DNA from 3 places in the Branchiibius cervicis genome. Region 3 is predicted to be linked to each of the others. Evidence: predicted binding sites of a transcription regulator. Region 3 holds the regulator's gene; each other region holds the start of a gene.

Region 1 (10,178 bases), 1.1 Mb from region 3:
ACGTCATCGACGACCTCATCCTGGGAGTGGTCAGCCCGATCGGCGACCAGGGCGCGGACATCGCCAAGACGGCCGCCCTCAAAGCCGGATTGCCCTACACCACAGCGGGATTCCAGCTCAACCGGTTCTGCGCCAGTGGCCTGGAGGCGGTCAACATCGCCGCCGAGAAGATCCGCTCGGGATGGTATGACATGGTCTGGGCCGGGGGCGTCGAGTCGATGTCCCGGGTACCGATGGGGTCTGACGGCGGCGCGTGGGCGCAGGACCCGGAGACGGCGCTTGCGACCGGTTTCGTGCCGCAGGGCATCGGCGCCGACCTGATCGCGACCATCGAGGGATTCAGCCGCACCGATGTCGATACCTACGCGGTCGAGAGTCAGGAGCGCGCGGGCAAGGCCATTGCCAACGGATTGTTCGACCGGTCGGTCGTACCGGTGCGTGACAACGCCGGACTGGTGGTTCTGGAGAAGGACGAATTCCCGCGGCCGGGTACGACGGTCGAGTCCCTTGCGGGCCTGAAACCATCCTTCGCACAACTGGGTTCGCAGGCAGGCTTCGATGACGTCGCCCTCACGAAGTACCACTGGGTGCCGCAGATCGACCACGTGCACCACGCGGGCAACTCCTCCGGCATCGTCGACGGCGCTTCGCTGGTCGCGATCGGCACGCAGGAAGTGGGCTCGCGCTTCGGGCTGACGCCGCGGGCGCGCGTCGTTGCCACGGCCGTGTCCGGAGCGGACCCGACCATCATGCTGACCGGCCCTGCACCGGCGGCCCGCAAGGCGCTGGCCCGGGCCGGGATGACGGCCGCCGACATCGACCTCTACGAGATCAACGAGGCGTTCGCGGCGGTGCCGCTGCGATTCATGCGGGACCTGGACATCCCGCACGACAAGGTCAACGTCAACGGCGGCGCCATCGCGCTCGGCCATCCGCTGGGTGCGACCGGGGCGATGATCCTGGGCACGCTGCTGGACGAGTTGGAACGCCGGGACCTGCGCACCGGGCTCGCGACGCTGTGCGTGGGCGGCGGTATGGGCATCGCGACGATCATCGAAAGGGTCTGAACCACAGTGACTTCCGAAGCAGTGCGTTACGAACGCGACGAGAACGACGTCGTCACGCTGATCCTGGACGACCCGAGCGGGTCGGCGAACGTGATGAACCAGGCCTACCGCGAGTCCATGCATCGCGCCGTACGCCGGCTGGTCGAGGAGCGCGACCAACTCGCGGGGGTGATCATCACCAGCGCGAAGAAGACCTTCTTCGCCGGCGGTGACCTCACGATGCTGTCGCAGATCACCCCGGAAACCGCCGGGGTCGCCTTCGAGTCGGCGCAGGCGATCAAAGCCGACCTCCGCCAGCTGGAGACGCTCGGCCTGCCCGTGGTCGCCGTACTCAACGGGACGGCACTGGGCGGCGGGCTGGAGATCGCCCTGGCCTGTCATCACCGCATCGCGGTCGAGGGCCGTGGCACGGTCTTCGGGCTGCCCGAGGTGACCCTCGGGCTGCTGCCCGGCGGCGGCGGCGTGTCCCGCACGGTACGAATGTTCGGCATCGCGAACGCTCTGACCAACGTCCTGCTGGAGGGCAAGTCGTTCCCGCCGGCCAAGGCCCTCAAACTCGGCCTGGTCGATGAGGTCGTCGGCTCGGTCGACGAGGGGCTGCGTGCGGCCCGGACCTGGATCGCGGAGCATCCGGACGCTGTACAGCCCTGGGACGACAAGGGGTACCGGATGCCGGGCGGTTTCCCGCGGCAGATCGCCGACCAGTTGGCGGTGTTTCCGGCGGTCCTGGTCAAGCAGCTCAAAGGGGCGCCCTACCCGGCGCCGCGAGCGATCCTCTCAGCCGCGGTCGAGGGCGCCCAGGTCGACTTCGACACGGCGACTCGCATCGAGAGCCGCTACCTGGTGGAACTGGCCAGTGGGGCGATCACCAAGAACATGATCAAGGCGTTCTTCTTCGACCTGCAGACGATCAAGAAGGGCGGCTCGCGTCCGACGGGCATCGAGCGCACCTCGGTCTCGAAGGTCGTCGTGCTCGGCGCGGGAATGATGGGCGCCGGAATTGCCTACCAGCTGGCCAAATCCGGGATCGACGTCGTGCTGAAGGACGTATCGGTGGAGGCTGCTTCGACCGGCAAGGGCTACTCGCAGGGACTGGTCAGCAAGGCCGTCAGCCGGGGCCGGATGACCCAGGAGGCGGCCGAGGCGCTGCTGGCGCGGATCACGCCGACCGCGTCGCCGCAGGATGCTGCGGGTTGCGACGCCGTCATCGAGGCAGTTTTCGAATCGCCGGAGTTGAAGCAGCAGGTCTTCGCGGAGATCGCGCCCTTCATCGCCGCCGACGCGCTGCTGTGCTCCAACACCTCGACGTTGCCGATCACGTTGTTGGCCGAGGAGTCGACCGTCCGGCGGACTTCATCGGACTGCACTTCTTCTCTCCGGTCGACAAGATGCCGCTGGTGGAGATCATCCGCGGTGAGCAGACCTCGGATGCGACACTGGCCCGCGCCTTCGACCTGACGCTGGCGATCAAGAAGACCCCGATCGTGGTGCACGACTCGCGCGGCTTCTTCACCAGCCGGGTCATCGGGACCTTCGTCAACGAGGGTCTGGCCATGCTGGCCGAGGGCGTCAGCCCGGTGTCATTGGAACGCGCTGCGACACAGGCGGGTTACCCGGTCGGCCCGTTGCAGCTGTCCGACGAGCTGAACCTGGAACTGATGGCGAAGATCGCCGACGCGACTGCGGCTGCGGCGGGCGACGACTACGAGGAGCACCCCGGCACGGGGGTCGTGCGAACCATGCTCGCGCAGGGACGGTCGGGCAAGAAGGCGGGCGCCGGCTTCTACGACTACGCCGACGGTCGTCGTACCTCGTTGTGGTCGGGGTTGGCCACGACGTTCCCGGAGACCGACCCGATCCCGTTCGAGGACGTGCAGGAGCGGATGCTCTTCGTGGAGGCGCTGGAGAGCGTCAAATGCGTCCAGGAAGGCGTGCTCACCGCGGTGGCCGACGCCAACATCGGCTCCATCATGGGCATCGGCTTCCCGGCCTGGACCGGGGGAGTGCTGCAGTACATCAACGGGTACGAGCACGGGGTGAAGGGTTTCATCGCGCGCGCCGGGCAGCTGCAGGACAGGTACGGCGACCGGTTCGCGGTGCCGTCCCTGCTGCAGGAGATGGCCGACAAGGACGAGACCTTCGTCTGATCCGACGCGGCGGTCAGCACCAGACACGCCTGACCTTGTTCGCGGGCTTCATGACTCGCAGTCATGAAGCCCGCGAACTGCGGCCAGCGGTCTCGGCTCGTCGTCCGGCTCAGGACCAGGCGCGGACGATCTGGCGGATCGCCACGGTGAAGCCGACGCCCGTCGCCGCGAGGTACTGCCCGTAGAGCCGGCGTAACCACGGACTGAGGAAGGTGGCCGCGCCGTACACGCCGACGGCGATCGCACCCAACCGGGCGCCGCGCTCCACCGCGACCCAGCCGGCGAAGGGAACCAGCTCGAGCCGTAGTTCGCCGGCGGTGCGGGCGTACACCTTGACCGGGACTCCGTTCAGAGCCTGGTGCAGAATGCCTCGAGAACCCTCGCTGGCCAGGTGGCCCGCCGCGGTCCGCCACATCCGCGGCGTCGTCCAGGGTGCAGGGAAAGTGCGACCGTGCCGGGCCGCGACAGCAGTGACCAGGACTCCGGTCAGGGAGCCGGCGATCAGCGCGCCGGAGAACTTCGGGATCCGGGCTGGCTCCGCAGCAGCGAAGAAGACCAGGGACATCTCCGCCATCACCGGCCAACTGATCGCTTCGGCGAAACCCCAGCCGCCGGCCAGCAACAGCCCCCAGCGGCTGTCCACCAGTGCGTGCACGCCACGCCAGGTCCGGGAGGTCTTCGCCGCGGCCGGGCCCTGCCCCAGCAGGGCCGTCACGCGGGTGCGCAGTTGCTCCGGGGTGGGCTCGTGCAGCGGCGGTGCGATCCGCAGCTCCATCCGGCCCGGTCGGAAACGGCCCCGTTTGGGTAGCACGTCGCCGGTGCCGAGCAACGCGACCGGGATGACGTCGACCTCCAGGTCGCGGGCCAATCGTGAAGCGCCGGAGGCGAATTCGCTGACAGTTCCGTCAGTGCTGCGGGTGCCCTCGGGGTAGAGCACCACCGTCCGGCCATCGTCGATGGCACCCCGGGCAGCCTGCAAGAGCCCGGCGTACGCGCCGCGTTCGTGGCGACGTACGGGCAGCGCTCCGGCCAGCCCGGACACCAACAGGCGGCGCCACCACACGTCGAACCAGTAGTCGGCCGCCGCGGCGAAGACCGGTTTGCCCGAGGGCGGTAGACCGGCCATCAACACGGCGGTGTCGGCGTGCGATGAGTGGTTGGCGACCAGCAACCGTCCTCGTCCGTCCGGGCTGGGCGGCAGGTCGCCGGTCACCGACAAGCCGCCGGCCAGCGCGCACACCCCTGCCACAGCCCGCGGCGCAACAGACTCGGCAGATGCGGACGATCACTGGCCCTTGGGAACCTCACGCCAGCACCGCCGCGAGCGGGAGCACCAACAGCAGGGAGTCGATGCGGTCCAGGAGGCCGCCGAAGCCGGGCAGCCAGTCGCCGGCGTCCTTCACCCCGGCCTGTCGTTTGAACATCGACTCCAGCAGGTCGCCCAGCACACCACCGAAGGCGACCGCGATGACCAGGCCGACCGAGATGGTGCCCAGGAGGGTCAGCACGATCACGGCGCCGAGCACCGCGCCGACCAGGCCGCCGACGGTTTTGTTCGGGCTCAGCGGCGACAAGGGCCGCGCACCCCAGGCGAACCGTTTGAAGCCCTTGCCGCCGCACCACGCCGCCACGTCCGTGGCAGCGGCGGCGAAACAGACCAGGAAGGCGTTCTCCCACAGGATCACCAGGTGCGCCAGTGACCAGGCGATCCAGACGGTGCCGAACCCGGTGAAGGCGGTCCGTCGCACCCCGTCGGTCAGGTCGCCCTCGAAGATCGACGGCAGCGCGCACAACAGCACGACCAAAGGCACCAGTGCGAGGTAGGACGGTCGCAGCCACGCCAGCAACGGGTAGGCGACGGCGCACCCGAGCAGGATCAGCCGTTCGGGGCGCGGCAACACGATCATTCGGGCGTACTCGGCGCTGGCGATCACCGCCAGCACGATCGCCAGCGCCGCCGTCGTGCCCTTGCCGAGCCAGATGGGGATGCCGACGACCGGCAGGATCAGCACCCAGGTGAGCCACTTCTGCCGCAGTTCCTGCTTGCCCGAGGCCAGTACCGCGGCCCCGGCGATGGCCAGGATCGCGACGGTGACGATCAGGAAGAACACGCCACGACCGCCGAGATGGACCGAGAAAGGGCCCGCGTCGACGTCGATCCGCAGCGAGCTTCGGTCCAGGTGCAGCAACTCGACGTACCGGTCGGTCAGTGCGCTGGGCAGATTCATCCGGCGACCGCCAGCTCACGGTGGGTCGCGGTCAGCCGGGCGATCGCCGTACCCAACGAGCCCACCACGATCAGCCCCGCCCAGAAGGTGAGGGCGCCGGGGAAGGCGGTGGCGAGTACGGCGACCAGGCACCTCTCCGTCTTGCCGAACGGTCCGCCGTTGCGGCGGGCGGCACCGGCTCCGGCGGCGGCGAGGGACGCGAACGTCGGCAGGCTTGCGGCCAGGGCAGCCACCAGCACGTAACCGACCTGGGCACTGGACCACCCGTCGTACGTGCGAGCAGCCAGCGCGGTCAGTCCGGCGAACATCAGCAGGTCGCTGACCCGGTCGCCGATCTCGTTGAGCACGAAACCCCACGGCCGGCTGACGCCGCGGGCCCGGGCGACGGCACCGTCCAGGTTGGCTCCGGCCAGGCGCACCGCGAGCGCGATCAGCGCGACCCACCACCAGCCGCGCCAGATGACCACGGCGGCGATGGCGGCACCGAGCACTCCGATCGCGGTGAAGACGTCGGGGGAGATGCCGCGGCGCACGGCCGCGTCGGTGATGCCCCTCAGGCGGCGTGCGTACCACGGCTTGAGCGCATAGAGACCTTGCACGGGACCCCTTCCCTGTGACGTTCGTTCATCCAAGCACGATTGAGGGGTCGGATCGTTTGCACTCACAGGCCGAGAGTGCCAATAATGGCGTTAGCACTCTCGTCCTGAGAGTGACAAAAGTGGCCGTCCGGCGAGAGCCGCGCCCGGTGAATGACGTGAGTTCATCGGCCCGGTTCGTCCGTCGCGGGCGTCGTGCGGCCAGCCCGTAACGCGACGTGTGGGAGGACTACCGCACATGGCTAAGTTGATTGCTTTCGATGAAGAGGCGCGCCGCGGCCTCGAGCGGGGTATGAACACCCTCGCCGACGCCGTCAAGGTGACGCTGGGCCCGAAGGGCCGCAACGTGGTGCTCGAGAAGAAGTGGGGCGCCCCCACGATCACCAACGATGGTGTGTCCATCGCCAAGGAGATCGAGCTCGACGAGCCGTACGAGAAGATCGGCGCCGAGCTGGTCAAGGAAGTTGCCAAGAAGACTGACGACGTCGCCGGTGACGGTACGACGACCGCCACCGTCCTGGCCCAGGCCATGGTCCGCGAGGGGCTGCGCAACGTGGCCGCCGGGGCGAACCCGATGGCGCTGAAGCGCGGTATCGAAAGCGCGGTTGCTGGTGTCAGCTCGGCGCTGCTGGACCACGCCAAGGAGATCGAGACCAAGGAGCAGATCGCTGCGACCGCGTCCATCTCCGCTGCTGACCCGCAGATCGGTGAGCTGATCGCCGAGGCCATGGACAAGGTCGGCAAGGAAGGTGTCATCACCGTCGAGGAGAGCAACACCTTCGGCCTGGAGCTGGAGCTCACCGAGGGTATGCGCTTCGACAAGGGCTACATCTCCGGTTACTTCGTCACCGACACCGAGCGTATGGAGACGGTCCTGGAGGACCCCTACATCCTCATCGTCAACTCCAAGATCAGCACCGTGAAGGACCTGCTGCCGCTGCTGGAGAAGGTCATGCAGTCCGGCAAGCCGCTGGTCATCATCGCCGAGGACGTCGACGGCGAGGCCCTGTCCACGCTGGTCGTCAACAAGATCCGCGGCACGTTCAAGTCGGTCGCCGTCAAGGCGCCGGGCTTCGGTGACCGTCGCAAGGCCATGCTGCAGGACATCGCGATCCTGACCGGTGGCCAGGTCATCTCCGAAGAGGTCGGCCTCAAGCTGGAGACCGCCGAGCTGGAGCTGCTGGGCCGCGCGCGCAAGGTCGTCGTCACCAAGGACGAGACCACTGTCGTCGAGGGTGCCGGTGACGCTTCGCAGATCGCCGGCCGGGTCAACCAGATCCGCGCCGAGATCGAGAACAGCGACTCCGACTACGACCGCGAGAAGCTGCAGGAGCGCCTGGCCAAGCTGGCCGGTGGTGTCGCCGTCATCAAGGCGGGTGCCGCGACCGAGGTCGAGCTGAAGGAGCGCAAGCACCGCATCGAGGACGCCGTCCGCAACGCGAAGGCTGCCGTCGAAGAGGGCATCGTCGCCGGTGGTGGCGTGGCTCTGCTGCAGGCGACGGACGTCGCGTTCGCCGACCTGAAGCTGGAAGGTGACGAGGCGACCGGTGCCAACATCGTGCGCGTCGCTGCTGAGGCTCCGCTGAAGCAGATCGCCCTGAACGCCGGTCTCGAGCCGGGTGTCGTGGTGGAGAAGGTCCGCAACCTGCCCGCCGGTGAAGGCCTGAACGCCGCGACCGGTGAGTACGTCAACATGGTCGAGTCCGGCATCATCGACCCGGCCAAGGTGACCCGCTCCGCACTGCAGAACGCCGCGTCGATCGCCGCGCTGTTCCTGACCACCGAGGCTGTCATCGCTGACAAGCCCGAGAAGGCGGCTGCTCCGGCGGGCGACCCGACCGGTGGCATGGGGGACATGGGTTTCTAGGTCCGTACGACCGAGGGTGAAGCGAAGGTTGTCGACGAGGCGCTAGCCGAGTCGACGGCCGGAGTCGGAACCCGACGGAGTAGGACAACGGGCTCAGTCCGGGCCCGCGCGATCCCACCTGCACGAAGCGAAGGCCGCTCTCCCACGGGAGGGCGGCCTTCGCCGTACGTGGACGGGACTTAGCGCATGGTGATCTGGGCGAGTCGGACCATGTTGCCGGAGGGGTCGCGGAAGCCGCAGTCGATGCCGTACGGGCGCTCCTCCGGCTTCTCGTAGAACTCGACGCCCTTGGCGGACAGGGTGTCGTAATCGCGGCGCACATCGTCGGTGACCAGGAAGACGGCGCCGATCAACCCGGAGGACATGGCCTTCTCGACCAGGTCGTGCTGCTCCTCGGTGAACACGGGCGCGCCGGGGATCGGCATGAGCACGATCTCGATGTCCGGCTGGTCCTTGGGGCCGACGGTGAGCCAACGGAATCCGGGCATCTCGGGGAAGGTCCAGTCTGAGCGTAGTTCGAAGCCGATCTTGTCGGTCCAGAAGTCCAGGGCGATCTCCTGGTCGTGGACCCAGACATTGATGGTGGAGATGGTGATGCTCACGCGGGTGCCTCCTATAGCGGGTTCGGTGCGACCGACGCTACGAGGTGGGGGTGGCCGGGTCTTCTCGAAACGTGCGCAGTTGGGGCCGCGTTTCACGGCGTACGACGCAGCCGGGGATCGCGAACGCCGGGTGCGCAGCGAACTGCGTGCGGTACTGCGTCGGTGTCTGCCCGTACATCCGTTTGAAACTGGTGGTGAAGCTGCCGACAGAGGTCAGGCCCACCTCGACGCAGACCCGGGCGACGTCGTGGTCGGTGTGGCGCAGCAGTGTTGCGGCCCGTTCGAGGCGACGGGTGAGCAGGTACCCGTGCGGGCTGACCCCGAACGTTTCGCGGAAAGCGCGGGAGAAGTGCGCCTGGCTGAGCCCGGCGGCCGCGGCCATGTCCGCGACACCGATCGGCTCGTCGTACCGGTGATCGGCGAGGTCGCGAGCCCGGAGGAGGTGTCGCTCGAGGGGCAGACTCATGACGCCAGTGTGCACCTTGTACCGCCACTACACTGACAAGCTAGAGCTCCTCTTCGACGGGGGTGCGGAGTTGGAGGCCGCGATGCTGGACGCAGTCCGGGCGGAGCCCGAAACCTCCTCGGAGACAGCGCTCTTGGCCGCCGCACTGGAAGGTATGGGTGGGTGCTTCCCAGTCGATCGGCGTACGTTCTCCCGGCGGCGCCAGCGGATCCTCGACGCGGAGCCCGCGCTCCAGGAGCGCGAGATGGCCACGGTGCTTGCGCAGGCCCTGACAGAGCGGCACGTGCCGACAGCCCCGGCGCGGCTGGTCGCGGAACTCGCGCTGGGCGTGTTCCGAGCATCGTCCGCTCAATGGATTGCCGTCGAGCCGGCGCGGGATCTGTCGGAGATCCAGCGGGAAGCGTTGGACGAGTGGCATGCGCTGCTGGGTGGGTGACGTGCGGCTCTACTTGTCGTCGTACCAATTGGGCTCGCATCCTGAGGAATTCGTGCGGATGGTCGGCGGTGAGCGCCGCGGCTGGGTGATCATGAACGCGCTGGACGGGGAGTCGGACCAGGAGCGTCGGGTCGCCGACACCGCTCGTCAGATCGAGCAATTGGCGTCCATCGGGTTGACAGCGCATGACGTCGATCTACGGTCGGGGTTCGACGCTCAGAGCTCACCTGACTTCGTCTGGGTGCGTGGCGGCAACGTGTTCGTCCTACGAATGGCAATGGCACGCAGTGGATTCGATCGGTGGGTCACCGACCGCCTTCAGCACGACGGCGTGGTGTACGCCGGGTTCTCGGCTGGCCCGTGTGTGCTAGCTCCGAGTCTGCGCGGGTTGGAAGTGTGCGATCCGGTGGACGAGGCACGGCGCGTGTACGGCGAGGTGCGGTTCGACGGGCTGAGCATCCTCGACCGGCCGGTCGTGCCTCATCTGAACTCGCCCGGTCACCCGGAGACGGAACTCCTGGGGCAGGTGGCCGGGGCGTATGAAGCTGCAGGACAGTCGTATTGGGCGTTGCGGGACGATCAGGCGCTGGTCGTAGACGGAGAAGGTGAGCGTATTGTCTGACCGGGACGACGGTGCGGGCGAGGCATGGCGAAAACTCGCCGGTGCTTACGAACGAGCGCGGGCGCGCGAAGACTCGTTGGACCGCCTCGTGGAGTGGCCGGCGCAACGCGAGTTGCTGGGCGATGTCACGGGACGATCAGTACTGGA
Region 2 (10,178 bases), 740 kb from region 3:
TCGCCGCGTCGTTCAGCGAAGCGGTCGCCGACGTGCTGACCCGCAAGGCGATCGACGCCTGCCAGGAGTACGGCATCAGGAACCTGCAGATCGGCGGCGGCGTCACCGCGAACCGTTGGCTACGAAGGATGGCCGAGGAGCGTTGTGCCGCAGCCGGAATCGAGCTGCGGGTGCCGCGGATCCGGCTGTGCACGGACAACGGCGCGATGGTCGCGGCATTGGGTTCGCAGATCGTGCAGCGCGGGTTGCCGCCGTCGACGCTGGGCCTGGGCACCGACTCGTCCTTGCCGGTGGAGCAAGTCCAGATGTAGCGCGGCCGGTCTATTCGTCGGCGAGGAGCAGGACCGCTTGGACGCCGCTGACCCGGGTGATCGCGATCGTGCCGGATCGCGGGCCGCTGAGGCGCAACTGGCGCCGCAACCCATCCGCATCCAGGGACACGCCCTTCTTCTTGATGGTCAGGTTCCCGATCTGCTCATCGCGCAGCCGGGCCCGAAGCGCCTTGACGTTGAAGGCAATAGCCTCCCGCACGGCGTACCTCTTGGCCCACGGCACGAACCGCTGCTTGGCTGAGGTGACGTAGCCCAAGCCCGGCGCCAACTCGCGGCCGTCGACGGCGTTGACCAGGGCCCCGGTCAGCCCGGCGCGGATCACGGCCCGGTCGGCTTCATAGAGGAACCCGCGCACCTGATCGAGATGCGCTGTGTCGTGCGTGGCGTCCGCGGCGTCGGCCTCGGTGATGCGTTCGGGGGCGTGCTCGTCCAGGACGACGACCGCGCTACGCCCCTTGACCGGCGCGAGGGAGCCCCACCACATGGCGCATTCGAGAACTTCACCGCGATAGGAAACCCACTCTGCCGCAGCATCGCTCGGGACAGCCGCGTGCGGCATCGACGGACTGAGCTTGGCGCCCACGGCAGGTAGCCGGTGAGCCACATCCAGCACGAAGTCCCAACTCGGTGCCAGCTCCTCGAGGGAGAACGTACGCCGAGTGCGCCCCTTCGCGTCGGTGACGCCGGGTGTCCGCCGGGCCGGGTCCAGCCATGCGCCGGTGCTGCGGGCCGCTTCACCGGAAGGCAACATGACGTCCTCGGCGCGCGCATGCTGCACGGAAACCCGCGGCCACGGTCGCAGATTGACCGCGGCCACCGCGGCGGTCGTCTCGTCGGCATCGACTGCGTGCACGTGCAGACCGGCCTGCGCCAAGGCGATGGCGTCCGCCCCGATGCCGCAGCCCAGGTCGAAGACGGTCTCGACCCCGGCATTCGCGAACCGTGACGCATGCAGTGCAGCGATCCGGCCGCGCGTGGCCTGCTCGACGCCGTCGGCAGTGAAGAGCATCTGCTGGACGGCGTCACCGAATTTCACTGCCGCGCGGGCTCTCAGCCGGGACTGGGTCAGCGCAGCGGCCACCAGATCGGGATCGAAACCGTCCGCCCGCAGGCGGGAGCCGAGCGCGATCGCCGCCTGCTCGTCGTACGGCGGCAACGATTGCAACAGGCCCCATCCCTCACCGGTCGCGAGGCGCGCGACGAGAGCGGGATCCATGGTCGCTAGTTTGGCCCATATGACTGCCCTCCCGGTGATTCTGGACGTCGACACCGGCGTCGACGATGCATGCGCGCTGCTCCTCGCGGCCCGACACCCTCCCTCGACCTGCGCGCGGTCAGTTGCGTCGGCGGCAACGCGCCGGTGGACGACGTCGTGCGCAACACCTTGATCGCCCTGCATGCCGCCGGTCGCGACGACGTCCCGGTCGCCCGCGGCGCGGATCGGCCGCTGCTGGAGACACCGGTGGATGCCCGGCACGTGCACGGTGAGGACGGGATGGGCGATCTCGGGTGGCCGCCCGCCCAGCGCGGCTCCGACCCGCGGCACGCGGTGGAACTGCTGCGCGACACGCTGCTCGCCTCCGCCGAGCGGATCACGCTGATCCCGCTGGCGCCGATGACCAACATCGCGCTGTTGCTGCGCACCTACCCGCAGGTCGCGGGCAAGATCGAACGCATCGTCTTCATGGGCGGCGCGGCCGATGTCGGAAACGCCACCGCCTCAGCGGAATTCAACGTCTTCCACGATCCCGAGGCGGCGGCGATCGTCCTGGCCGCGACGGCTGAGCTGGGAGTGCCGGTGACGATGTACGGGCTCGACGTGTTCTACGCACCGGTGGTCACCCGGGCCGAAGCGGCCGCCCTGACCGGCTCGGACGCGGCCCGGCTGGGCGGCGCGCTGATCACCTTCCAGTGCGATCGCTTCCACCGCGACGAGGCCACTATCGGCGATGCCGGGGCCGTCTGCGCGGTCATCGATCCGGGTGGGCTCACCACCCAGGAACGGCCGATGCGGGTGGAGTTGGGCGGCTCGTGGTCGCGCGGGCGCACCATTGTCGATCGGCGCGACTGGGATGGCGACATGAGCCACGATCCGCATGGGCCGGCGCCGCGCATCGACGTCGCGCTGGCGGTCGACGCCATCCGATACGCCAACCTGTGGCAGGAGACGCTGCGATGACCGTCTACGTGCTCGGCGCACTCAACGTCGACCTGGTGACCCGCGTGCCCCACCACCCCGCACCCGGGGAGACCATCCTGGGCCGCTCGGACGGCCGCTTCGCGGGTGGCAAGGGAGGCAACCAGGCCATGGCGGCCCGTCGCGCGGGTGCCGAGGTCGTCATGGTGGGCTGTGTGGGCGACGACGAGCTGGGCTGGGCTTACATCTCCCGCCTGCAGGACGCGGGGATCGACGCCGACCAGGTCGACGCCACGACGGCCGGGCCCACCGGCACCGCGTTGATCACCGTGTCCGACGACGGTGAGAACTCCATCATCGTCATCCCGGGGGCGAACGAAAGCGCCTCGGTGCCAGCGGGCTTCGTGAGCGGCGAGGTGCTCCTGGCGTCGCTGGAAGTGCCGTTGTCCGTTGTGGCGGAGACAGCCCGGGCCGCCCACGAGGCCGGCGTGCGGGTGGTGCTGAACCTCGCGCCGTACGCCGATCTGCCGGCTGACGTGATCGCCCTGGCCGATCCTGTGATCGTCAACGAGACCGAGGCGGCGCAGTTGACCGATGCCGGTCTGCGGCCGGCGTCGGTGGTCACGACGCTGGGGTCGCAGGGTGCCACCTGGACCCGAGGCTCAGGTGAGGTGGCGCGGGAGCCGGGGATCGCCGTACGCCGAGTGGTCGACTCCACGGGCGCCGGCGACGCGTTCTGTGGTGCCCTTGCTGCCGCCTTGGCCGGCGGTCTCGGTGATGCGGATGCGTTGCGCGAGGCCAACGCCGCTGGTGCGCAGGCGGTTTCGTGGCAGGGCGCCCAACCGGACGGCGCCATCTGACAGGGTCAGGTCAGGAGGCGGTCGACCAGGTCGGTCCAGGCGGCCAGGATCCGGTCGCGATCAATGCCCTCGAGGCGGACCTGCTGCTCGAGGATGCGGCGGTCCAGCGGAGCGATCAGCGCAACGGCCAACAGGGGCAGATCACCGCGAGCGCCCGCAGCTCGCAGCAGATAGCGCACATGGGTCGCGACGAAGCTGTCCATCGCGAACGAGCGCTCCACGGCATCGCCGGCCGCCGCGATCAACTCCGCGCCGGCCAGATTGAGCTCGATCAACGATGCTCCGAAGGCGACCAGTCGTTCCCGAGGCGGTGCGCCCGGGCCCAACGGCGGCTCGCCGGACAACACGCGCTCCTGCCAGGCGCGGGCGTGCTCGTTCAGCAATGCGCCCATCACGCCCTCCCGGGAGCCGAAGCGCCGGAAGACGGTGCCCTTGCCGACACCGGCCTCGCAGGCCAGGCGGTCCATGGTCAGGGCGTCGGCTCCCTCGGCCGCCACCAGGCGGCGCGCCGCGCACAGGAGTGCTTCTCGGTTGCGTGCGGCGTCGGCGCGCTCGGTGGGCAGGCCGAAGGCGATCGGAAGCGGCGGGGGCTGTGACATGACGTGGATCACTTTACGATGCAGCGGAATTGACAAAGCGGACCGCGGTCCGTTTAATCGACAGCGTACCCCACCACAGACTTCTGAGGAGAATCCATGACTACCGTTGCCGTCCTCGTCGGCAGCCTGCGCGCTGAATCCGTCAACCGCCGCCTGGCCGAGACCCTGCGCGACAACGCGCCCGAGGGCGTGGAGCTAGTGATCGTCGACGGCCTGGCCGATCTGCCGTTCTACAACGAGGAGATCGACAACGCATCGCAGGTGCCGGCCTCCGCGGTGGCGCTGCGGGACAAGGTGGCCGCTGCCGACCGCGTGCTGGCGGTCACCCCCGAATACAACGGCACCATGCCGGCCGTGCTCAACAACGCGATCGACTGGCTGTCGCGTCCCTACGGTGCCGGAGCCATCGTGGGCAAGCCCTTCACCGTGATCGGCGCGACCCCGACGCCGTTCGGCGGCAAGTGGTCGCATGCCGACGCCGCGCGCTCGGCCAGGATCGCCGGCGCGCACGTGCTGGAGGACGCCATCGTGTCGCAGACGGCCATCGACGTCGACGTCTTCGGCGCCGAGGTGCAGGACAAGTTCGCTGCGGCGTTGCTGGCCCTGGTGGAAGCGGAAGCGCCCGCGGCAGCCTGAGGAAGGTAGCCCCGACCGCGACGCATGGCCCGCGCGATTCTGAGGAGTGCGTCGGTTCTGAGGTTGCTTGCCGCGTGCAGCGGCCTCAGAACCCGCGATCTCCTCAAAATCGGCGCCGGACCGAAGGTGCCCCTGAGCCCGAGGTGGGTTGCGCGCGGGGGTTCGCTCTCGGCGTACGGGAAAGGGTTGGCACTCGGCTTGCATGAGTGCCAGCGCCCGCCTAGATTCAGAGTTAGCACTCCGCCTCGGACAGTGCTAACGGCAGACCAGGGTCGACCCCCGCGACGGCGGCCCCGCGAAACCGGCGGAAACTACGGGGCGGACGCACCCTCCAACGCAACGAATCGAAGAGGAAGGTCCCACCGTGTCGGTGAACATCAAGCCGCTCGAAGACCGCATCGTGGTCAAGTCGGTCGAGGCCGAGCAGACCACCGCGTCCGGTCTGGTCATCCCGGACACCGCCAAGGAGAAGCCCCAGGAGGGCGAAGTCCTGGCGATCGGCCCCGGCCGCATCGACGACAAGGGCCAGCGCGTCCCGCTGGACGTCGCCGTGGGTGACAAGGTCATCTACTCCAAGTACGGCGGCACCGAGGTCAAGTACGGCGGCGAGGAGCTGTTGATCCTGTCCGCGCGCGACGTCCTCGCGGTTGTCGGCTGACGAACCTCACACGCAGCGCCCCGGCTCGTGCGCCCATGTTCGGGCCCACGGGACCGGGGCGCCTGTGTTGACGAAAGGAATCTGTAATGGCAAAGACGCTTGAATTCAACGACGAGGCTCGCAAGTCCCTGGAGCGCGGAGTCGACGCCCTGGCCAACACGGTCAAGGTCACGCTCGGCCCCAAGGGCCGCAACGTCGTGATCGACAAGAAGTGGGGCGCCCCCACCATCACCAACGACGGCGTGACCATCGCCCGTGAGGTCGAGCTCGAGGACCCCTACGAGAACCTCGGCGCGCAGCTGGCCAAGGAAGTGGCCACCAAGACCAACGACGTGGCCGGTGACGGTACGACGACCGCGACCGTCCTCGCGCAGGCCATGGTCAAGGAGGGCTTGCGCAACGTCGCCGCGGGTGCGGCCCCCGCCGGCCTCAAGCGAGGTATCGACAAGGCCGTCTCCGCGGTCAACGACCGCCTGCTGGCCAACGCCCGTGAGGTCGACGGTCGTGACGAAGTCGCCTCTGTCGCAGGGCTTTCCGCTCAGGACGACACGATCGGCGGCCTGATCGCCGACGCGTTCGACAAGGTCGGCAAGGACGGTGTCATCACCATCGAGGAGTCGGCCACGGCCACCACCGAGCTGGACTTCACCGAGGGCATGCAGTTCGACAAGGGCTACATCAGCGCCTACTTCGTGACCGACGCCGAGCGCATGGAGGCCGTCCTGGAGGACGCCTACATCCTGATCAACCAGGGCAAGATCTCGGCCATCGCCGACGTGCTGCCGCTGCTGGAGAAGGTCGCCCAGTCCGGCAAGCCGCTGGTCGTCATCGCCGAGGACGTCGACGGTGAGGCCCTGTCCACGCTGGTCGTCAACAAGATCCGCGGCATCTTCAACGTGGTCGCGGTCAAGGCACCGGGCTTCGGTGACCGGCGCAAGGCGATGCTGCAGGACATCGCGATCCTCACCGGCGGCCAGGTCGTCGCCGAGGAGGTCGGCCTGAAGCTGGACCAGGTCGGTCTGGAGGTGCTGGGTCAGGCCCGTCGCGTGGTAGTCACCAAGGACAACACCACGATCATCGACGGTCAGGGTGCGGCCGAGGACGTCACCGGCCGCGTGGCCGAGCTGAAGTCCGAGATCGAGCGCACCGACTCCGACTGGGACCGCGAGAAGCTGCAGGAGCGGCTGGCCAAGCTTGCCGGCGGGGTCTGCGTGATCAAGGTCGGCGCGCACACCGAGGTGGAGCTGAAGGAGAAGAAGCACCGCATCGAGGACGCCGTCTCCGCGACCCGCGCCGCGATCGAGGAAGGCATTGTCGCCGGTGGCGGGTCCGCTCTGGTCCACGCCGCCGCCGCGCTGCAGAACCTTGCGCTCGAGGGCGACGAGGCCACCGGTGCCTCCATCGTGGCCAAGGCCGTCGTCGAGCCGTTGCGCTGGATCGCCGAGAACGCCGGCCTCGAGGGCTACGTCGCCGTCTCCAAGGTGGGCGAACTGCCCGTCGGCAGCGGCCTGAACGCCGCCACCGGTGAGTACGGCGATCTGGTCGGTGCCGGTGTGATCGACCCCGTCAAGGTGACCCGGTCCGCGCTGTTGAACGCGGCCTCCATCGCCTCGATGGTGCTGACCACTGACACGCTGGTCGTCGACAAGCCCGAAGAGGAAGAGGCTGAGGCCGGTCACGGTCACGGCCACGGCCACTAGTAGGTCAACGTCTGCGGCGCCCGTCACTGCTTCGGCAGTGGCGGGCGCATCTCGTGAAGGGGTATACACAAGAAATCGTGCGGACTTGCTCAGGCAGGGGTCCGCATGCCTATGGTTGAAGGGTTGAGCATTCAACAGAAGCCAACGAACCCGTCGGTGAGGAGTGGTGCAGTGAGCCTCGGCCCGCTACGCAAACCACGTCTGACCGGCGACGTTGCCGCAGAATCCAACCCCACTTCCGTAACACTTCCGCCCGCTGGCGCGATATCACCGGAGAACGCGCAGACCCCCTGCGTGATCTAGTGACGCAGTCCCGGCACGGCGATGACGTCGCGACCAACGATTTGATGGCCGCTGTCCACCAGCTGTCGCTGCGTTACGCACGTGCGCGGCTGGGCAGGTACGCAGCGGCCACTGACGTAGCGGCGGACGTCGCGCAGGAGGTGTGTGGCCGTGCTGATGGCATTGCCCCGGTACACCGACCGCGGCCTGCCCTTCGAAGCGTTCGTCTACCGCATCGCCGCCAACAAGGTGGCCGATGTACGCCGCGGCGCCATGAAGGACCCGATCCCGACCGAGGAGTTCCCGGCCGTCGAGGATCTGGCGCCGGGCCCCGAGGAACGCGCCATCAGCGCCGATGAGGCTGTCCGGGTCTGGGACCTGCTGGCCACGCTGCCCGAGCAGCAGCGCGAAATCCTCACCCTGCGGGTCGCCGTCGGGATGACCGCTGAGCAGACCGCCAGTTCCCTCGGGATGACTGCGGTCGCGGTCCGGGTCGCCCAGCACCGCGCGCTGGCCAAGTTGCGCGAGACGCTGCTGAAGCAACAGGAGGCGGATCAGTGACGCCCTCCTTCGACCAGATCCACGAGGACGACCAGCTCCTGGACGCCCTCGGCGCTCGCAACCGGGTCCGCGGCGACGAGCTGACAGGGCTGCTATCGTCCTGGACCACCGAGATCGACAACCCGACGGCGTTGCCGCGGGCCGGTCGGCACGCCCGGCACTCCCGCGCGCTGCGGATCGGCCTGACGACCACCGTCGTGCTCGGCACGCTGTCCGTCGGCGGTGTCGCCGCTGCGGTCACCGGGACCAAACTGCCCGTCCTGCACCAGTTGGGTCAGGTCACCCAGGGCTTCTGGGGTGAGTCCGGTGCGCCCGCCGTGGTCGGACCGCCGCCGTCGTCCGCTCCGCCGCGCTCGACCGATCCCTCGACGCCGTGGACGGTCGACCCCACCCGCACCTCGGGTACGTCGCGCGACGACTCGACCCGTGACCTCGCGACGCACGTCCCCTCCCTGGTGCCGCCGAGCATCCACACCCACCTGCCCGGTGTACCGGTGAGTGCTCCCCGGCCCCGTGCGGCAGCGCCGTCCGCGGCCAGTACCGCCCAGCCGACGCCGAGTTCGACCACGACGACGCCGTCCAGCAAGCCCACGTCGACCGGCAAGCCCACGCCGACCGGCACGTCCACTTCCTCGGGTACGCCGACCCGCACGGCCCCGGTCTTCGGGACCGTCTCGCCGAGCCCGACCAGTTCGTCGTCCAGCGACCCGGACGAGCCGACCGCGACCCCGAAGCTGACGCCGTCGTCGAGCACCAGCGGTACGCCGTCGACGACCGGTTCGCCGCCGGCGACCGGCTCGTCGACGCCGTCCGGTTCCAGCAGCACGTCCGTCTTCAGTACCTCCTCGTCGAGCGCCGCCAACACGTCCCGCTGACCCGGCCAGGCGCCATCCGGTTGTGACCCGGAGCACTCCCGTGATCGCCGTACGATTGGGTAATGGAGATTCCCGACCACTTCGGCCAGTTGGGCCTCACCTACGACGACGTCCTGCTGCTGCCGGGTGAAACGGACGTCATCCCGAGCGAGGTCGACACCACCGCCCAGTTGACCCGCGAACTCACGCTGAAGGTGCCGTTGGTGTCCGCCGCCATGGACACGGTGACCGAGTCACGGATGGCGATCGCGATGGCGCGCCAGGGCGGTATCGGTGTCCTGCACCGCAACCTGTCGATCCAGGACCAGGCCGAGCAGGTCGACCTGGTCAAGCGTACGCAGACCGGCATCATCTCCAACCCGGTCACCATCGGCCCGGACGCGACGCTGGAGGAGCTCGACGAGACGTGCGGGCGCTACCGCGTCTCCGGTCTGCCGGTCGTCGACGTCGACAACAAACTGATCGGCATCATCACCAACCGCGACCTGCGGTTCACCCCGCTGGCGGAGTGGGCCACCACCAAGGTCAACGAGATGATGACGCCGATGCCGCTGATCACCGGTCACTCCGGGATCAGCCGCGACGAGGCAACGGCCCTGCTGCGCAAACACAAGCGCGAGCGCCTGCCGCTGATCGACGACGAAGGTCACCTCACCGGCCTGATCACCGTCAAGGACTTCGTGAAGTCCGAGCAGTTCCCCGACGCCAGCAAGGACAGCCAGGGCCGGTTGCTGGTCGCCGCCGCGGTCGGGTACTTCGGTGACGCGTGGGAACGCGCGACGACGCTGGTCGATGCCGGTGTCGACATCATCGTCCCCGACGTCGCCAACGGCCATGCGCGGCTGATGCTGGACATGATCCGCAAGCTCAAATCGGACCCCGCGACCCGCCACGTGCAGGTCATCGGCGGCAACGTCGCGACCCGCGAAGGTGCCCAGGCGCTGGTCGACGCCGGGGTGGACGCGGTCAAGGTCGGCGTCGGGCCGGGCTCGATCTGCACCACCCGCGTCGTGGCCGGGGTCGGGGTCCCGCAGGTCACCGCGATCTACGAAGCCGCTCAGGCCTGCAAGCCCGCCGGCGTGCCGGTCATCGGTGACGGCGGTCTGCAGTACTCCGGAGACATCGCCAAGGCACTCGTCGCCGGCGCATCGACCGTCATGGTGGGCTCGTTGCTCGCGGGCTGCGAGGAGTCGCCCGGCGACCTGATCCTGATCCAGGGCAAGCAGTTCAAGACCTACCGCGGCATGGGGTCGTTGGGGGCAATGGCCTCCCGCGGCAAGAAGTCCTTCTCCAAGGACCGCTACTTCCAGGCCGATGTGACCAGCGACGACGAGATCATCCCGGAGGGGATCGAGGGCCGGGTGCCCTACCGCGGACCCCTGGGGGCCGTCGTACGCCAACTCGTCGGCGGTCTGCACCAGTCGATGTTCTACGTCGGTGCCCGCACGCTGCCGGAGTTGCAGTCGCGCGGGCGGTTCGTGCGGATCACCTCGGCCGGTCTGAAGGAGTCCCACCCGCACGACGTGCAGGGCATCGTC
Region 3 (10,178 bases):
GATGTCGTCGACGTTGCCGAGGATGTCCTGGATGATCCGCAGTCCCGACGTGGTGCCGCCGGGCAGGTCGACCTGGGTCACGTCACCGGTGATGACCATCTTGGAGCCGAAACCGAGGCGGGTCAGGAACATCTTCATCTGCTCGGCCGAGGTGTTCTGCGCCTCGTCGAGGATGATGAACGCATCGTTGAGGGTGCGGCCGCGCATGTAGGCCAGCGGCGCCACCTCGATGGTCCCGGAGGCCATCAACCGCGGGATCGAATCGGGGTCGACCATGTCGTGCAGCGCGTCGTAGAGCGGTCGCAGGTACGGGTCGATCTTGTCGTTGAGCGTGCCGGGCAGAAAGCCCAGTCGCTCACCGGCCTCGACCGCCGGGCGGGTCAGGATGATCCGGTTGACCTGCTTGGCCTGCAGGGCCGCAACCGCCTTGGCCATGGCCAGGTAGGTCTTGCCCGTGCCGGCCGGACCGATCCCGAAGATGATGGTGTTGGCGTCGATCGCGTCGACGTATTCCTTCTGGCCCAACGTCTTCGGGCGGATCGTGCGACCGCGGCTGGAGACGATGTTCATCGTGAGGACGTCGGCAGGCCGCTCACGGGTCTGCCCGCGCAGCATCTGGATCGAGCGTTCGACCGCGTCGCGGTTCAGCGGCTGACCGGCGTCGACGATCTCGACCAGCTCATCGATCAGTTCCTCGACGAGCGCCATGTCGGCGCTGTCACCCTCCAGGCGGAAGGCGTTGCCGCGTACGTGGATCGCCAGGCCCGGGAAGGCGCGTTCCATGGTCCGGAGCAACTCGTCACGCGGGCCGAGGAGCGCGACCATCGAGACACCGGCCGGGATCTCGACGGTGTGGGTGGGTGTTGTGGGCTGGTCCTGATCGGTCATCGTCTCGTCATTCTATGGGTTGTGCGACATCCCACCGGGTTCGCGCGAGTAGTACCGCCAACGCGGCAGGGCCGGCGCTGGAGGAGCGCAGCACGGTGGAGCCGAGCCGTACGCTGATCGCACCGGCGCCGGTGAGTGCGCCGAGTTCCGCGGGTGAGATACCGCCTTCGGGTCCGACGACGACCGCCACCTCCCCGTCAGCAGGCAGGTCCACGGCGGCGATCGGGGTGGTCGCCTCTTCGTGCAGGACGAGCGTCAGCCGACCACTCGACGTACGCCGGGCCAAGCCCTTGGTGTCCATCGCCGGCTCCACGACGGGGATGGTCGCCCGACGCGACTGCTTCGCGGCGGCCCGCACCACACCGCGCCACTTGGCCAGGGCCCGGTCACCGCGCGGGCCGCGCCACTGCACGATGCTGCGGTCGGCCTGCCACGGCACGATGGTGTCGACCCCGAGTTCGGTGGCCGCCTCGATGGCCTGGTCGTCCCGATCACCCTTGGCCAGCGCCTGCACCAGGGTGAACGAAGGCGCGGGATCCGGTTCTCGGCGCACCCGCTCGACACGCACCTGCAGGCTCGGCCCGTCGACGGAGGCCACGACACCGCTCAGCACCAACCCGGCGCCGTCGGCGAGCTGGATCGGCTCACCGACCTTCAGGCGGCGGACGGTCGCCGCATGCCGGCCCTCATCGCCGGCGAGCAGCACCCGATCACCGACCCGGGCGCCGGCGAGATCGTCGGCGAAGAACAGCGGTGCGGTCACCGGACTACTTCCAGGCGTCCTTCAGCCTGCCGAACAGGCCCTTGTCGGCACGCTGGAAGACCGGCTCGGGGCGTTCCTCGTCGCGGACCTTGGCCAACTGCCGCAGCAGCTCCTCCTGCTCGGGATCCAGCTTGGTCGGCGTGCGCACGTTCAGGTGGACCATCAGGTCACCCCGGGTGGTCGTGCGCAGATGGGTGACCCCGAGACCGGCGAGCGTCACGACGTCGCCGGCCTGTGTGCCGGGTTTGACCGCGACGTCTCGCACGCCGTCCAGGGTGTCCAGGCTCAGCGTGGTGCCCAGCGCGGCGGCGGTCATCGGCAGGTTGACGCTGCAGTGCAGGTCGTCCCGGCGCCGTTCGAAGGTGGGGTGCTTGCTGACCCGGATCTCGACGTACAGGTCACCCGCCGGTCCGCCACCCGGCCCCACCTCACCGTGCCCGGCAAGCTGGATCCGGGTGCCGGTGTCGACTCCGGCCGGAACTTTGATCGAGATGGTCTTGCGGTCGCGGACGCGACCTTCGCCGGAGCAGTCGAAGCACGGGTCGGTGATGACCTCGCCGTACCCGCGACACGCCTGGCACGCGCGGGCGGTCATGACCTGGCCGAGGAACGTGCGCTGCACCTGCTGGACCTGGCCGGCGCCCTTGCAGACGTCGCAGGTACGCCGGCCGGTGCCCGGGCGCGAACCATCACCGTGACAGGTCTGGCAGACCACGGCGGTGTCGTAGGTCAGGTCCTCGGCGCCGCCGAAGACGGCGACCTTGAGGTCGATGTCCAACGGCAGCAGGGCATCCTGGCCGCGCTGAACCCGCGAGCGCGGCCCGGCGCCGCCGGCGGCGCCCGGCCCGCCGAAGAACGCGTCCATGACGTCGGAGAAGGAGAATCCGGCGCCGAACCCGGCCGGTCCGCCGCCGCCGGCCGCGAACGGATCGGCACCCATGTCGTAGGACTGGCGCTTCTCGGGATCGGACAGGACCTCGTAGGCCTGCGAGACCTTTTTGAACTGCTCGGCAGCTTCCTCACCCGGATTCACGTCCGGGTGCAGTTTGCGGGCCAGTCGCCGGTAGGCGCGCTTGATCTCCTCCGGCGAAGCGTCCCGGGAGACGCCCAGGTCGCCGTAGTAGTCGTTCACTGATGTCACTCCAGGATCTCTGAGACGTAACGGGCGACCGCACGGACGGCGGCCATCGTGGCGGGGTAGTCCATGCGCGTCGGTCCGACGACGCCCAGACCCCCGGTTTGGTAGGTGGTGCTGATCACCGAGGTGCTCTGCAGATCGGCCACGTCGTTCTCGGCGCCGATCCGGACCATCACGAGGTTGTCGGGGTCACCATCCAGGTGACCGAGCAGCTTCAACAGGATGACGTGCTGTTCGAGGGCTTCCAGGACCGGCGCCAGGGCGCGGACGTCGGTTGCGGACTTGGCCAGGTTGGCCCGGCCGGCCATGACGACCCGCTCGTCGCCGAGGATCTGCAGCGCGGAGGTCACCTCGGCCAGGATCTGACTGAGCATGCCTTGGTCGGCCTGGGGTAGTTGCTCGGCCAGTGGCACGGCGAGGTCCTTGATCGCGCTGACGGCGTCGGTGCGACGGCGCCCGACGACTGCCTCGTTCACCCGGGTGCGCAGCTGTGCCAGCAGGTCGGTCTCGTCACTCAGATCCGAGGGCACCGGCACCACGCGCTGCTCGACCCGCCCGGTGGACAGGATGAGCACGACCAGGAGCCGGTTGCCGGCCATCGGCACCAACTCGACGTGTCGCACGCTCGCCGAGGTCACCGACGGGTACTGCATGACGGCGACCTGGTTGGTCAGCGAGGCCAACAGGCGGGTACTGCGGTCGACGACATCGTCCAGGTCCACAGACTGGGCAAGGAAGGTCTGGATCGCGGACTTCTCCGCCCGGCTGAGCGGTTTGACGGTGCTGAGTCGGTCGACGAACAACCGGTAGCCGGCATCCGTCGGAATCCGGCCCGCCGAGGTGTGCGGCGCACTGATCAGCCCCTCATCCTCCAGCGCGGCCATGTCCCCGCGCACCGTCGCGGCACTCACTCCCAGCTGGTGTCGCTCCAGCAACGCTTTGGAGCCGACCGGTTCCGAAGTGGCCACGTAATCCTGGACGATGGCCCGCAGCACCTCCAGACGGCGTTCCTCGCTCACGGCATCCTCCTTCGCGCGTAGTTCGGTGACACTGGTGTTCGTTGGCACTCGTGTTGCTCGAGTGCCAAGTCTACGTCTGAAAAAGAGTGCGTTGCTCTACCGTTGCCGTCGTGACCTCTGATCGGTACGGCGCTGACGTGCTCTCCGGCGATTGGCGCGCCCACGGGCGCACCCGGTCGCGGGAGCAGACCGCTGACCCCGGGTTGGTGGTCGAGGACCTGGAGACCGGCTGGTGCGGCGCCGTCGTGCGGGTCGAGAAGGCCGGCGGCATGCATGTGGTGCATCTGGAGGACCGGCACGGTAAGACCCGCGCGTTCCGTCTCGGCCCGGGCTTCCTGGTCGAGGGACAGCCGGTGGTGCTGACCGCTCCGCGCGCGGCGGCGGCTCCCGCCCGCTCCTCGCGTACGGCGAGCGGTTCCGTGGCCGTCGACACCTCCGCCCGCGTCGCGGTGGGCTCCCGCATCTTCGTCGAAGGCCGCCATGACGCGGAGCTGGTGGAGAAGGTGTGGGGTGACGACCTGCGTGTCGAGGGGGTGGTCGTCGAGCTCCTGGAAGGAGTGGACCGTCTCGAGGAGGTGATCGCCGCCTTCTCCCCGGCCCCGGCCGGCGGATGGGCGTGCTGGTGGACCACCTGGTGAGCGGCAGCAAGGAGGATCGCCTCGTACGCGCGGCGCTCGCGGCGTACGGCGGCTCGGACGTCCTGGTCGTCGGTCACCCGTTCGTGGACGTCTGGCAGTCGGTCCGTCCGGAGCGTCTCGGGTGGTCGCGGTGGCCGGTGATTCCGCGCTCGGTGGAGTGGAAGAAAGGGGTCCTGGCCGAGCTCGGCTGGCCGAATTCGACCCAGGCCGATGTGGCGACGGGTTGGAAGAAGATCCTGGGCACGGTCCGCAGCTACGCCGACCTGGAGCCGGAACTGCTGGGTCGCGTCGAGGAACTCATCGATTTCGTCACCGACCCGGGTCATGGCTGAGGATCTGGCCGCCGGCATCCGCGCCGAACTGATCGCGGTGGTCATGGCGGTGACCGGAGGTGCGACGGGTTCGGTGGTCCCGCGGGTCCTGGCCGACGGTCGACCGCCCGCGCTGCCGTCCGGGCCGTTGCGCACGGACCACGACTCGCTCCAGCAAGGTGCCCGGGCGTTCGTCCGGGATCAGACCGGGGCAACACTGGGCTACGTCGAGCAGCTCTACACCTTCGCCGACCTGGGTCGCACCGACGACGCGGTACGCGAGATCTCGATCAGCTACCTGGGCCTGACGCGGGCCGACGACCGACACGACGGTTGGGCCAGCCTCTATGACCTGTTGCCCTGGGAGGACCGCCGGCATGTGGCGGACGACGCACCGGCCGACCGGTTGTCCCAGGAGATCCACACCGCGCTGGGCCGGTGGGCGGGCTCGGACCCGGCTCGCCAGGAGCGGGTCAGCTACCAGTTCGGACTCGAAGGTTCCGGTTGGCGCAGCGAGCTTGCCCTCCAGCGCTACGAGCTGCTGTGGGAAGCCGGGTTGGTTGCTGAATCTCCCTGCCGTACAGGCTCTTTGAGCCTCACGGGGCCAGCCATGAAAGGCGATCACCGGCGAATCCTGGCCACGGCCCTATCCCGGTTGCGTTCGCGGCTGCAATACCGCCCGCTGGTCTTCGAGCTGATGGATCCGGAGTTCACCCTCGGCCAGTTGCAGGAGGTCGTGGAGGCGCTGGGCGGCGTACGCGTACACAAACAGAACTTCCGGCGCGCGATCTCCGCCCAGGATCTGGTTGAACCCACGGGCGGATCGACCCGGTCCACCGGCGGCCGGCCCGCCGCGCTCTACCGGTTCCGGCGAGACGTCCTCACTGAGCGGGAGCAGGCCGGCACCAAACTGCCACTTCCCCGCTGAGCCCGCGGCCGTCGGACCCCGGCGCCCCCGGCCGCACCACGCCCACATCACCGGGACACTCGACCCACCCCCGGCGCCCCCGGCCCCTCCACGCCCACATCACCGGGACACTCGACCCACGCTCGGCGCCCCCGGCCGCACCACGCCCACATCACCGGGACACTCGACCCACCCCCGGCGCCCCCGGCCCCTCCACGCCCACCTCACCGGGACACTCGACCCACCCCCGCGATTCGCCACCCACCCGGCAGACCGTTATGCTCACTTGTAGCAAATGCTCGCAATGAGCACATGTCGCCAAGGAGGGCACAGATGTCGATCGCTACGTACGACAAGGTCCGCAGTCACATCCCGCCGGTCGAATGGGCCATGGTCGAGCCGGAGATCCGCTCGATCGAGGCACTCAAGCGTGAGCACGACGCGGTGATCCTGGCGCACAACTACATGACGCCGGAGGTATTCCACGGTGTCGCGGACATCGTCGGTGACTCCCTGGCCCTGGCTCGCGAGGCGCAGACCGTCGAGGCCGGCACCATCGTGCTGGCCGGCGTGCACTTCATGGCCGAGACCGCGAAGCTGCTCAACCCGGCCAAACGGGTGCTGCTGCCCGACCTGCGCTCCGGCTGCTCGCTGGCGGAATCCATCACTCCTGCAGATATCGCCGAGCTCCGACGCCAGCACCCGGGCGTCCCTGTCGTGACCTACGTCAACACCTCGGCCGCGGTCAAAGCCGCCAGCGACATCTGCTGCACCTCCGGTAACGCCGTCGAAGTCATCGAATCCCTGGGCGTCGACAAGGTCATCATGATCCCCGACCAGTACCTGGCCCGGAACATCGCGGCCCGCACAGGCGTCGAGGTCATCACCCATCCCGGCGCCTGCGAGGTCCACGAGCGCTTCACCCCGGCCGACATCCGCCACATCCGCGACGACTTCCCCGGCGTGACCGTCCTTGCTCACCCCGAGTGCCCGCCGCCGGTCGTCGCCGCTGCCGATTACGCCGGGTCGACTGCACAGATGCAGGACTTCCTGGTCCGCAATCAGCCCCGCCGGGTCGCTCTCATCACCGAGTGCTCGATGAGCGACAACGTCGCCGCCGACAACCCCGGGGTGGAGTTCGTGCGGCCGTGCAACCTGTGCCCGCACATGAAGCGCAACACGCTGACCGCCATCCGCCGCAGCCTGGAGCTGGGTCAGCACGAGATCACTCTCGACCCTGCGCTCGAGGCACCCGCGCGGCGGGCCATCGAGCGGATGCTGGAGGTGAAGTAACCATGGAACCTGTCGTCATCGTGGGCTCCGGCCTGGCCGGACTCACCGCCGCCTGGGCCCTGGCGCCCGCACCATGCATCCTGATCACCACCGGATGCCTCACCGGCGGCGCGGCTTCGATGTGGGCCCAGGGCGGCGTCGCCGCCGCCCTCGGCGCGGGCGACCGGCCCGAGCTGCACGCTCGCGACACCTTTGTCGCCGGCGCCCGCTATGGCGACCGGCAGGTGATCGACCGCATCACCTCTGCCGCGCCCGAGGTGGTGCGCGAATTAGCCCGGCTCGGAGTGCCATTCGATCGTACGCCGAGTGGTGACTTCGATCTGGCTCTCGAGGGCGGTCATGGCCGGCACCGCGTCGCCCACGCCGGTGATCACAGCGGTGCCACCATCACCTCGGTGATGTCCGCGCGCGTCGCCGGGCTGCCATCGGTGACCGTCCGCGAGTTCAGCACCGCGGTCGCCTTGACCACGTACGGCGGCCGGATCAGCGGCGTCGACGTCCGCGATGAGCACACCGGCATGGTGCAGCACCTGAGCACCGACCGGGTCGTCCTGGCCACCGGCGGCCTGGGCGGCCTGTTCGCCCACACCACCAACCCGGTCACCGCGACCGGCCGGGGTGTTGCCCTGGCCGCGCGCATCGGTGCCCGCACCGACGACCTGCACCTGGTTCAGTTCCATCCCACGGCCCTGGACGTCGGCGCCGATCCGATGCCGTTGCTCACCGAGGCACTACGCGGAGCCGGCGCCGCGCTGCTTGCTGACGGTCGCCGGTTCGTCGACGAGCTGCAGCCCCGCGACGTCGTCGCCGCCGCCGTCTGGGAGCAGTTGACCGCCGGACGGCGGGTCGTTCTCGACGCTCGCCATATCCACCAGCTCACAGAGCGATTCCCCTCCGTCACCGCACTCGCCGCCGGTCACGGTGTGGACATCCGCACGGACCTCCTGCCGGTGCGACCCGCGCTGCATTTCAGCATGGGTGGAATCACCACCGACGCCGATGCCCGCACCAGCCTCCCCGGCCTATGGGCCGTGGGTGAGTGCAGTCGCACCGGCCTACACGGCGCGAACCGGTTGGCGTCCAACTCCCTGCTGGAAGCGGTAGTGACCGGCAAAGCGGCCGCTGCCTCCGCCGCCACGTTCGACGACACGTGGCCGGCCTACGCCGGCGCTGACCCCGATTCCGTTGTGGCAGCGACCGATTCAACGGATGACCCGACCGTTCTTGCTATCGTGCGCGCGACCCTGGATACCCACTGCGGCGTACTGCGCGACGGCGAAGGACTGCAGCGGGCCATCGACGAACTGGCACCCTACGCGGCCACGAGCGACGCGGCGTACGTCGGGTGGTTGATCGCCCGGTCAGCCCTCGCGCATCCGGACAGTGCCGGGGCCCACCGTCGCACCGACGAGCCAGTGATGGCGGCGACCGCGTGAACGGGGAACTGTACCGAGTGGTTCGTACGGCGTTGGCCGAAGACCTCGGCCTGGTCGGTGACCTGACCAGCCAGGTGACGGTGCCAGCCGATGCCCATGGCACGGCGTACGTCGTGGCGCGCGAACCGGGGGTGCTGGCCGGAACAGCGGCGGGCGAGGCGACCTTCGCCGAGGTCGACCCGTCGGTCGTGGTCGACTGGCAGCTGCGGGACGGCGAGGCGTTCGAGGCAGGAGCCGTGATCGGGTCCTTCACCGGTAGCGCGCGATCCATCCTCACCGGTGAGCGGACTGCCCTCAACCTGCTCGGCCACCTGACCGGGATTGCCACGCGCACAGCGGGATTCGTGGGTCTGGTCGCCGGCACGAACGCTGTCATCGCCGATACCCGCAAGACGACACCCGGACTACGTGCCCTGGAGAAGGCCGCAGTCCTCGCCGGTGGCGGGGTCAACCACCGGTTCGGACTGCATGACGCGATCCTGGTGAAGGACAACCACATCGGCCTCGGCGGCGGCCTCGTCCCGGTGCTGAACCGGCTGGCTGACCACGCTTCGCACCTGGTGCGCGTCGAGGTCGAGGTCGACACCCTCGACCAGTTGGCGACGCTGTTGAAGTACGACGATCAGCGGCGCAGCGATGGCCGACCGCCGGTGGTGCACGCGGTCCTGCTGGACAACATGGGTCCGGACGAGCTGGCGCAGGGCGTGGCGATGGTGCGCGCCCATGCGGCACCGATCGTCGTGGAGGCATCCGGCGGCGTCCGGGAGGAGACGGTGCGCGGCTTGGCCGACGCCGGAGTCGATGTGATCTCGATCGGAGCATTGACCCACAGTGTGCGCTGCCTCGATCTCGGCCTCGACCTGCGTGACCTCGGCCCGGTCACAACGCCAGCGTCATGAACCGCACTGTTCGGATCCTGCCGGTAGGACCCGAACAGCCGGACGCTCGCTGAGACTGGCCTATCGGTGCAGGGCACGCGCGGGCAGCCGCGGATCGGTGAGGTCGGCATCGGTGATGGTGATCGCGCTCCGGTGCGGCATGGTGCCTCGCTGCGCTACCAGGCGAGCAATCGACGTACGACGGTATCGGCCAGCAAGCGACCCCTCAGGGTCAGGACCACCCGGCCGGGTCGCCGCAGCGCCGGCCCGGGCGCGACGAGGCCGTCGGAGATCAACTCGGCGACCGCGGAACGCGCCACTGGGTCAAGGGATTCCAGGGCAAGGCCGTCTACCCGGCGGATCCCGAGAAGAATCCGCTCATGTTCCTGCTGCTGCTCGTCCAGGAGTTCCCGACCTGCGCCCGGGCTGCGGCCGTCGGCCAGTGACGCGGCGTACCGCATGGGATGCTTGACGTTCCACCAGCGCACTCCGCCGATGTGGCTGTGCGCGCCGGGACCGATGCCCCACCAGTTCCCACCGGACCAGTAGGCCTCGTTGTGCCGGCACCGGGTGCCCGCGGACCGTGACCAGTTGCTGATCTCATACCAACCGAAACCAGCTGCGCTCAGGACTGATTCAGCGAGCTCGTATTTGTCGGCCTCATCGTCGCCGGTCGGCGTCGGCAACTCACCGCGGCGCACCTTGCGAGCCAACGCCGTCCCGTCTTCGACGGTCAACGCGTACGCACTGATGTGGTCGGGTTCGAGGTCGATGGCTGCGTCCAGACTGATCTGCCAATCCGCCAACGACTCTCCGGGTGTGCCGTAGATCAGGTCAACGCTGACCTGCAGCCCGGCGGCGCGCGCGGCGGCCACGGCGCGATCGACACCGGCCGGGTCGTGCGTGC

The links. The regulator HrcA, encoded in region 3, represses chaperone genes, less so after heat shock. The targets are predictions, from matches to a motif close to TTNGCACTCGNNNNNNNCGAGTGCNAA.
Region 1: the regulator HrcA is predicted to act here: its motif matches at 6,132-6,158, upstream of groL (chaperonin GroEL).
Region 2: the regulator HrcA is predicted to act here: its motif matches at 4,751-4,777, upstream of groES (co-chaperone GroES).

Annotation. Positions count from the first base shown of each region.
Region 1 covers NZ_JBHSWJ010000002.1:3,058,016-3,068,193, reverse strand. The annotation lists gene ACFQBT_RS15880 (acetyl-CoA C-acetyltransferase) at 1-1,067, shown strand, start outside; partial or broken gene ACFQBT_RS15875 (FAD-dependent oxidoreductase) at 1,161-2,503, shown strand; gene ACFQBT_RS15870 (3-hydroxyacyl-CoA dehydrogenase family protein) at 2,621-3,214, shown strand; gene ACFQBT_RS15865 (1-acyl-sn-glycerol-3-phosphate acyltransferase) at 3,324-4,463, opposite strand; gene ACFQBT_RS15860 (phosphatidate cytidylyltransferase) at 4,519-5,442, opposite strand; gene ACFQBT_RS15855 (CDP-alcohol phosphatidyltransferase family protein) at 5,439-6,041, opposite strand; gene groL (chaperonin GroEL) at 6,277-7,905, shown strand; gene ACFQBT_RS15845 (VOC family protein) at 8,085-8,507, opposite strand; gene ACFQBT_RS15840 (helix-turn-helix domain-containing protein) at 8,545-8,973, opposite strand; gene ACFQBT_RS15835 (hypothetical protein) at 8,990-9,409, shown strand; gene ACFQBT_RS15830 (Type 1 glutamine amidotransferase-like domain-containing protein) at 9,411-10,031, shown strand; gene ACFQBT_RS15825 (class I SAM-dependent methyltransferase) at 10,024-10,178, shown strand, end outside.
Region 2 covers NZ_JBHSWJ010000002.1:2,733,761-2,743,938, reverse strand. The annotation lists gene tsaD (tRNA (adenosine(37)-N6)-threonylcarbamoyltransferase complex transferase subunit TsaD) at 1-311, shown strand, start outside; gene ACFQBT_RS14240 (class I SAM-dependent methyltransferase) at 322-1,548, opposite strand; gene ACFQBT_RS14235 (nucleoside hydrolase) at 1,618-2,511, shown strand; gene ACFQBT_RS14230 (ribokinase) at 2,508-3,329, shown strand; gene ACFQBT_RS14225 (TetR/AcrR family transcriptional regulator) at 3,335-3,928, opposite strand; gene ACFQBT_RS14220 (NAD(P)H-dependent oxidoreductase) at 4,025-4,564, shown strand; gene groES (co-chaperone GroES) at 4,929-5,222, shown strand; gene groL (chaperonin GroEL) at 5,309-6,922, shown strand; gene ACFQBT_RS14205 (sigma-70 family RNA polymerase sigma factor) at 7,370-7,765, shown strand; gene ACFQBT_RS14200 (hypothetical protein) at 7,762-8,640, shown strand; gene guaB (IMP dehydrogenase) at 8,703-10,178, shown strand, end outside.
Region 3 covers NZ_JBHSWJ010000002.1:1,997,867-2,008,044, forward strand. The annotation lists gene ACFQBT_RS10500 (PhoH family protein) at 1-888, opposite strand, end outside; gene ACFQBT_RS10505 (16S rRNA (uracil(1498)-N(3))-methyltransferase) at 896-1,651, opposite strand; gene dnaJ (molecular chaperone DnaJ) at 1,656-2,783, opposite strand; gene hrcA (heat-inducible transcriptional repressor HrcA) at 2,789-3,808, opposite strand; partial or broken gene ACFQBT_RS10520 (DUF3097 family protein) at 3,919-4,778, shown strand; gene ACFQBT_RS10525 (NUDIX hydrolase) at 4,771-5,685, shown strand; gene nadA (quinolinate synthase NadA) at 5,977-6,957, shown strand; gene ACFQBT_RS10535 (L-aspartate oxidase) at 6,960-8,393, shown strand; gene nadC (carboxylating nicotinate-nucleotide diphosphorylase) at 8,390-9,292, shown strand; gene hemW (radical SAM family heme chaperone HemW) at 9,448-10,178, opposite strand, start outside.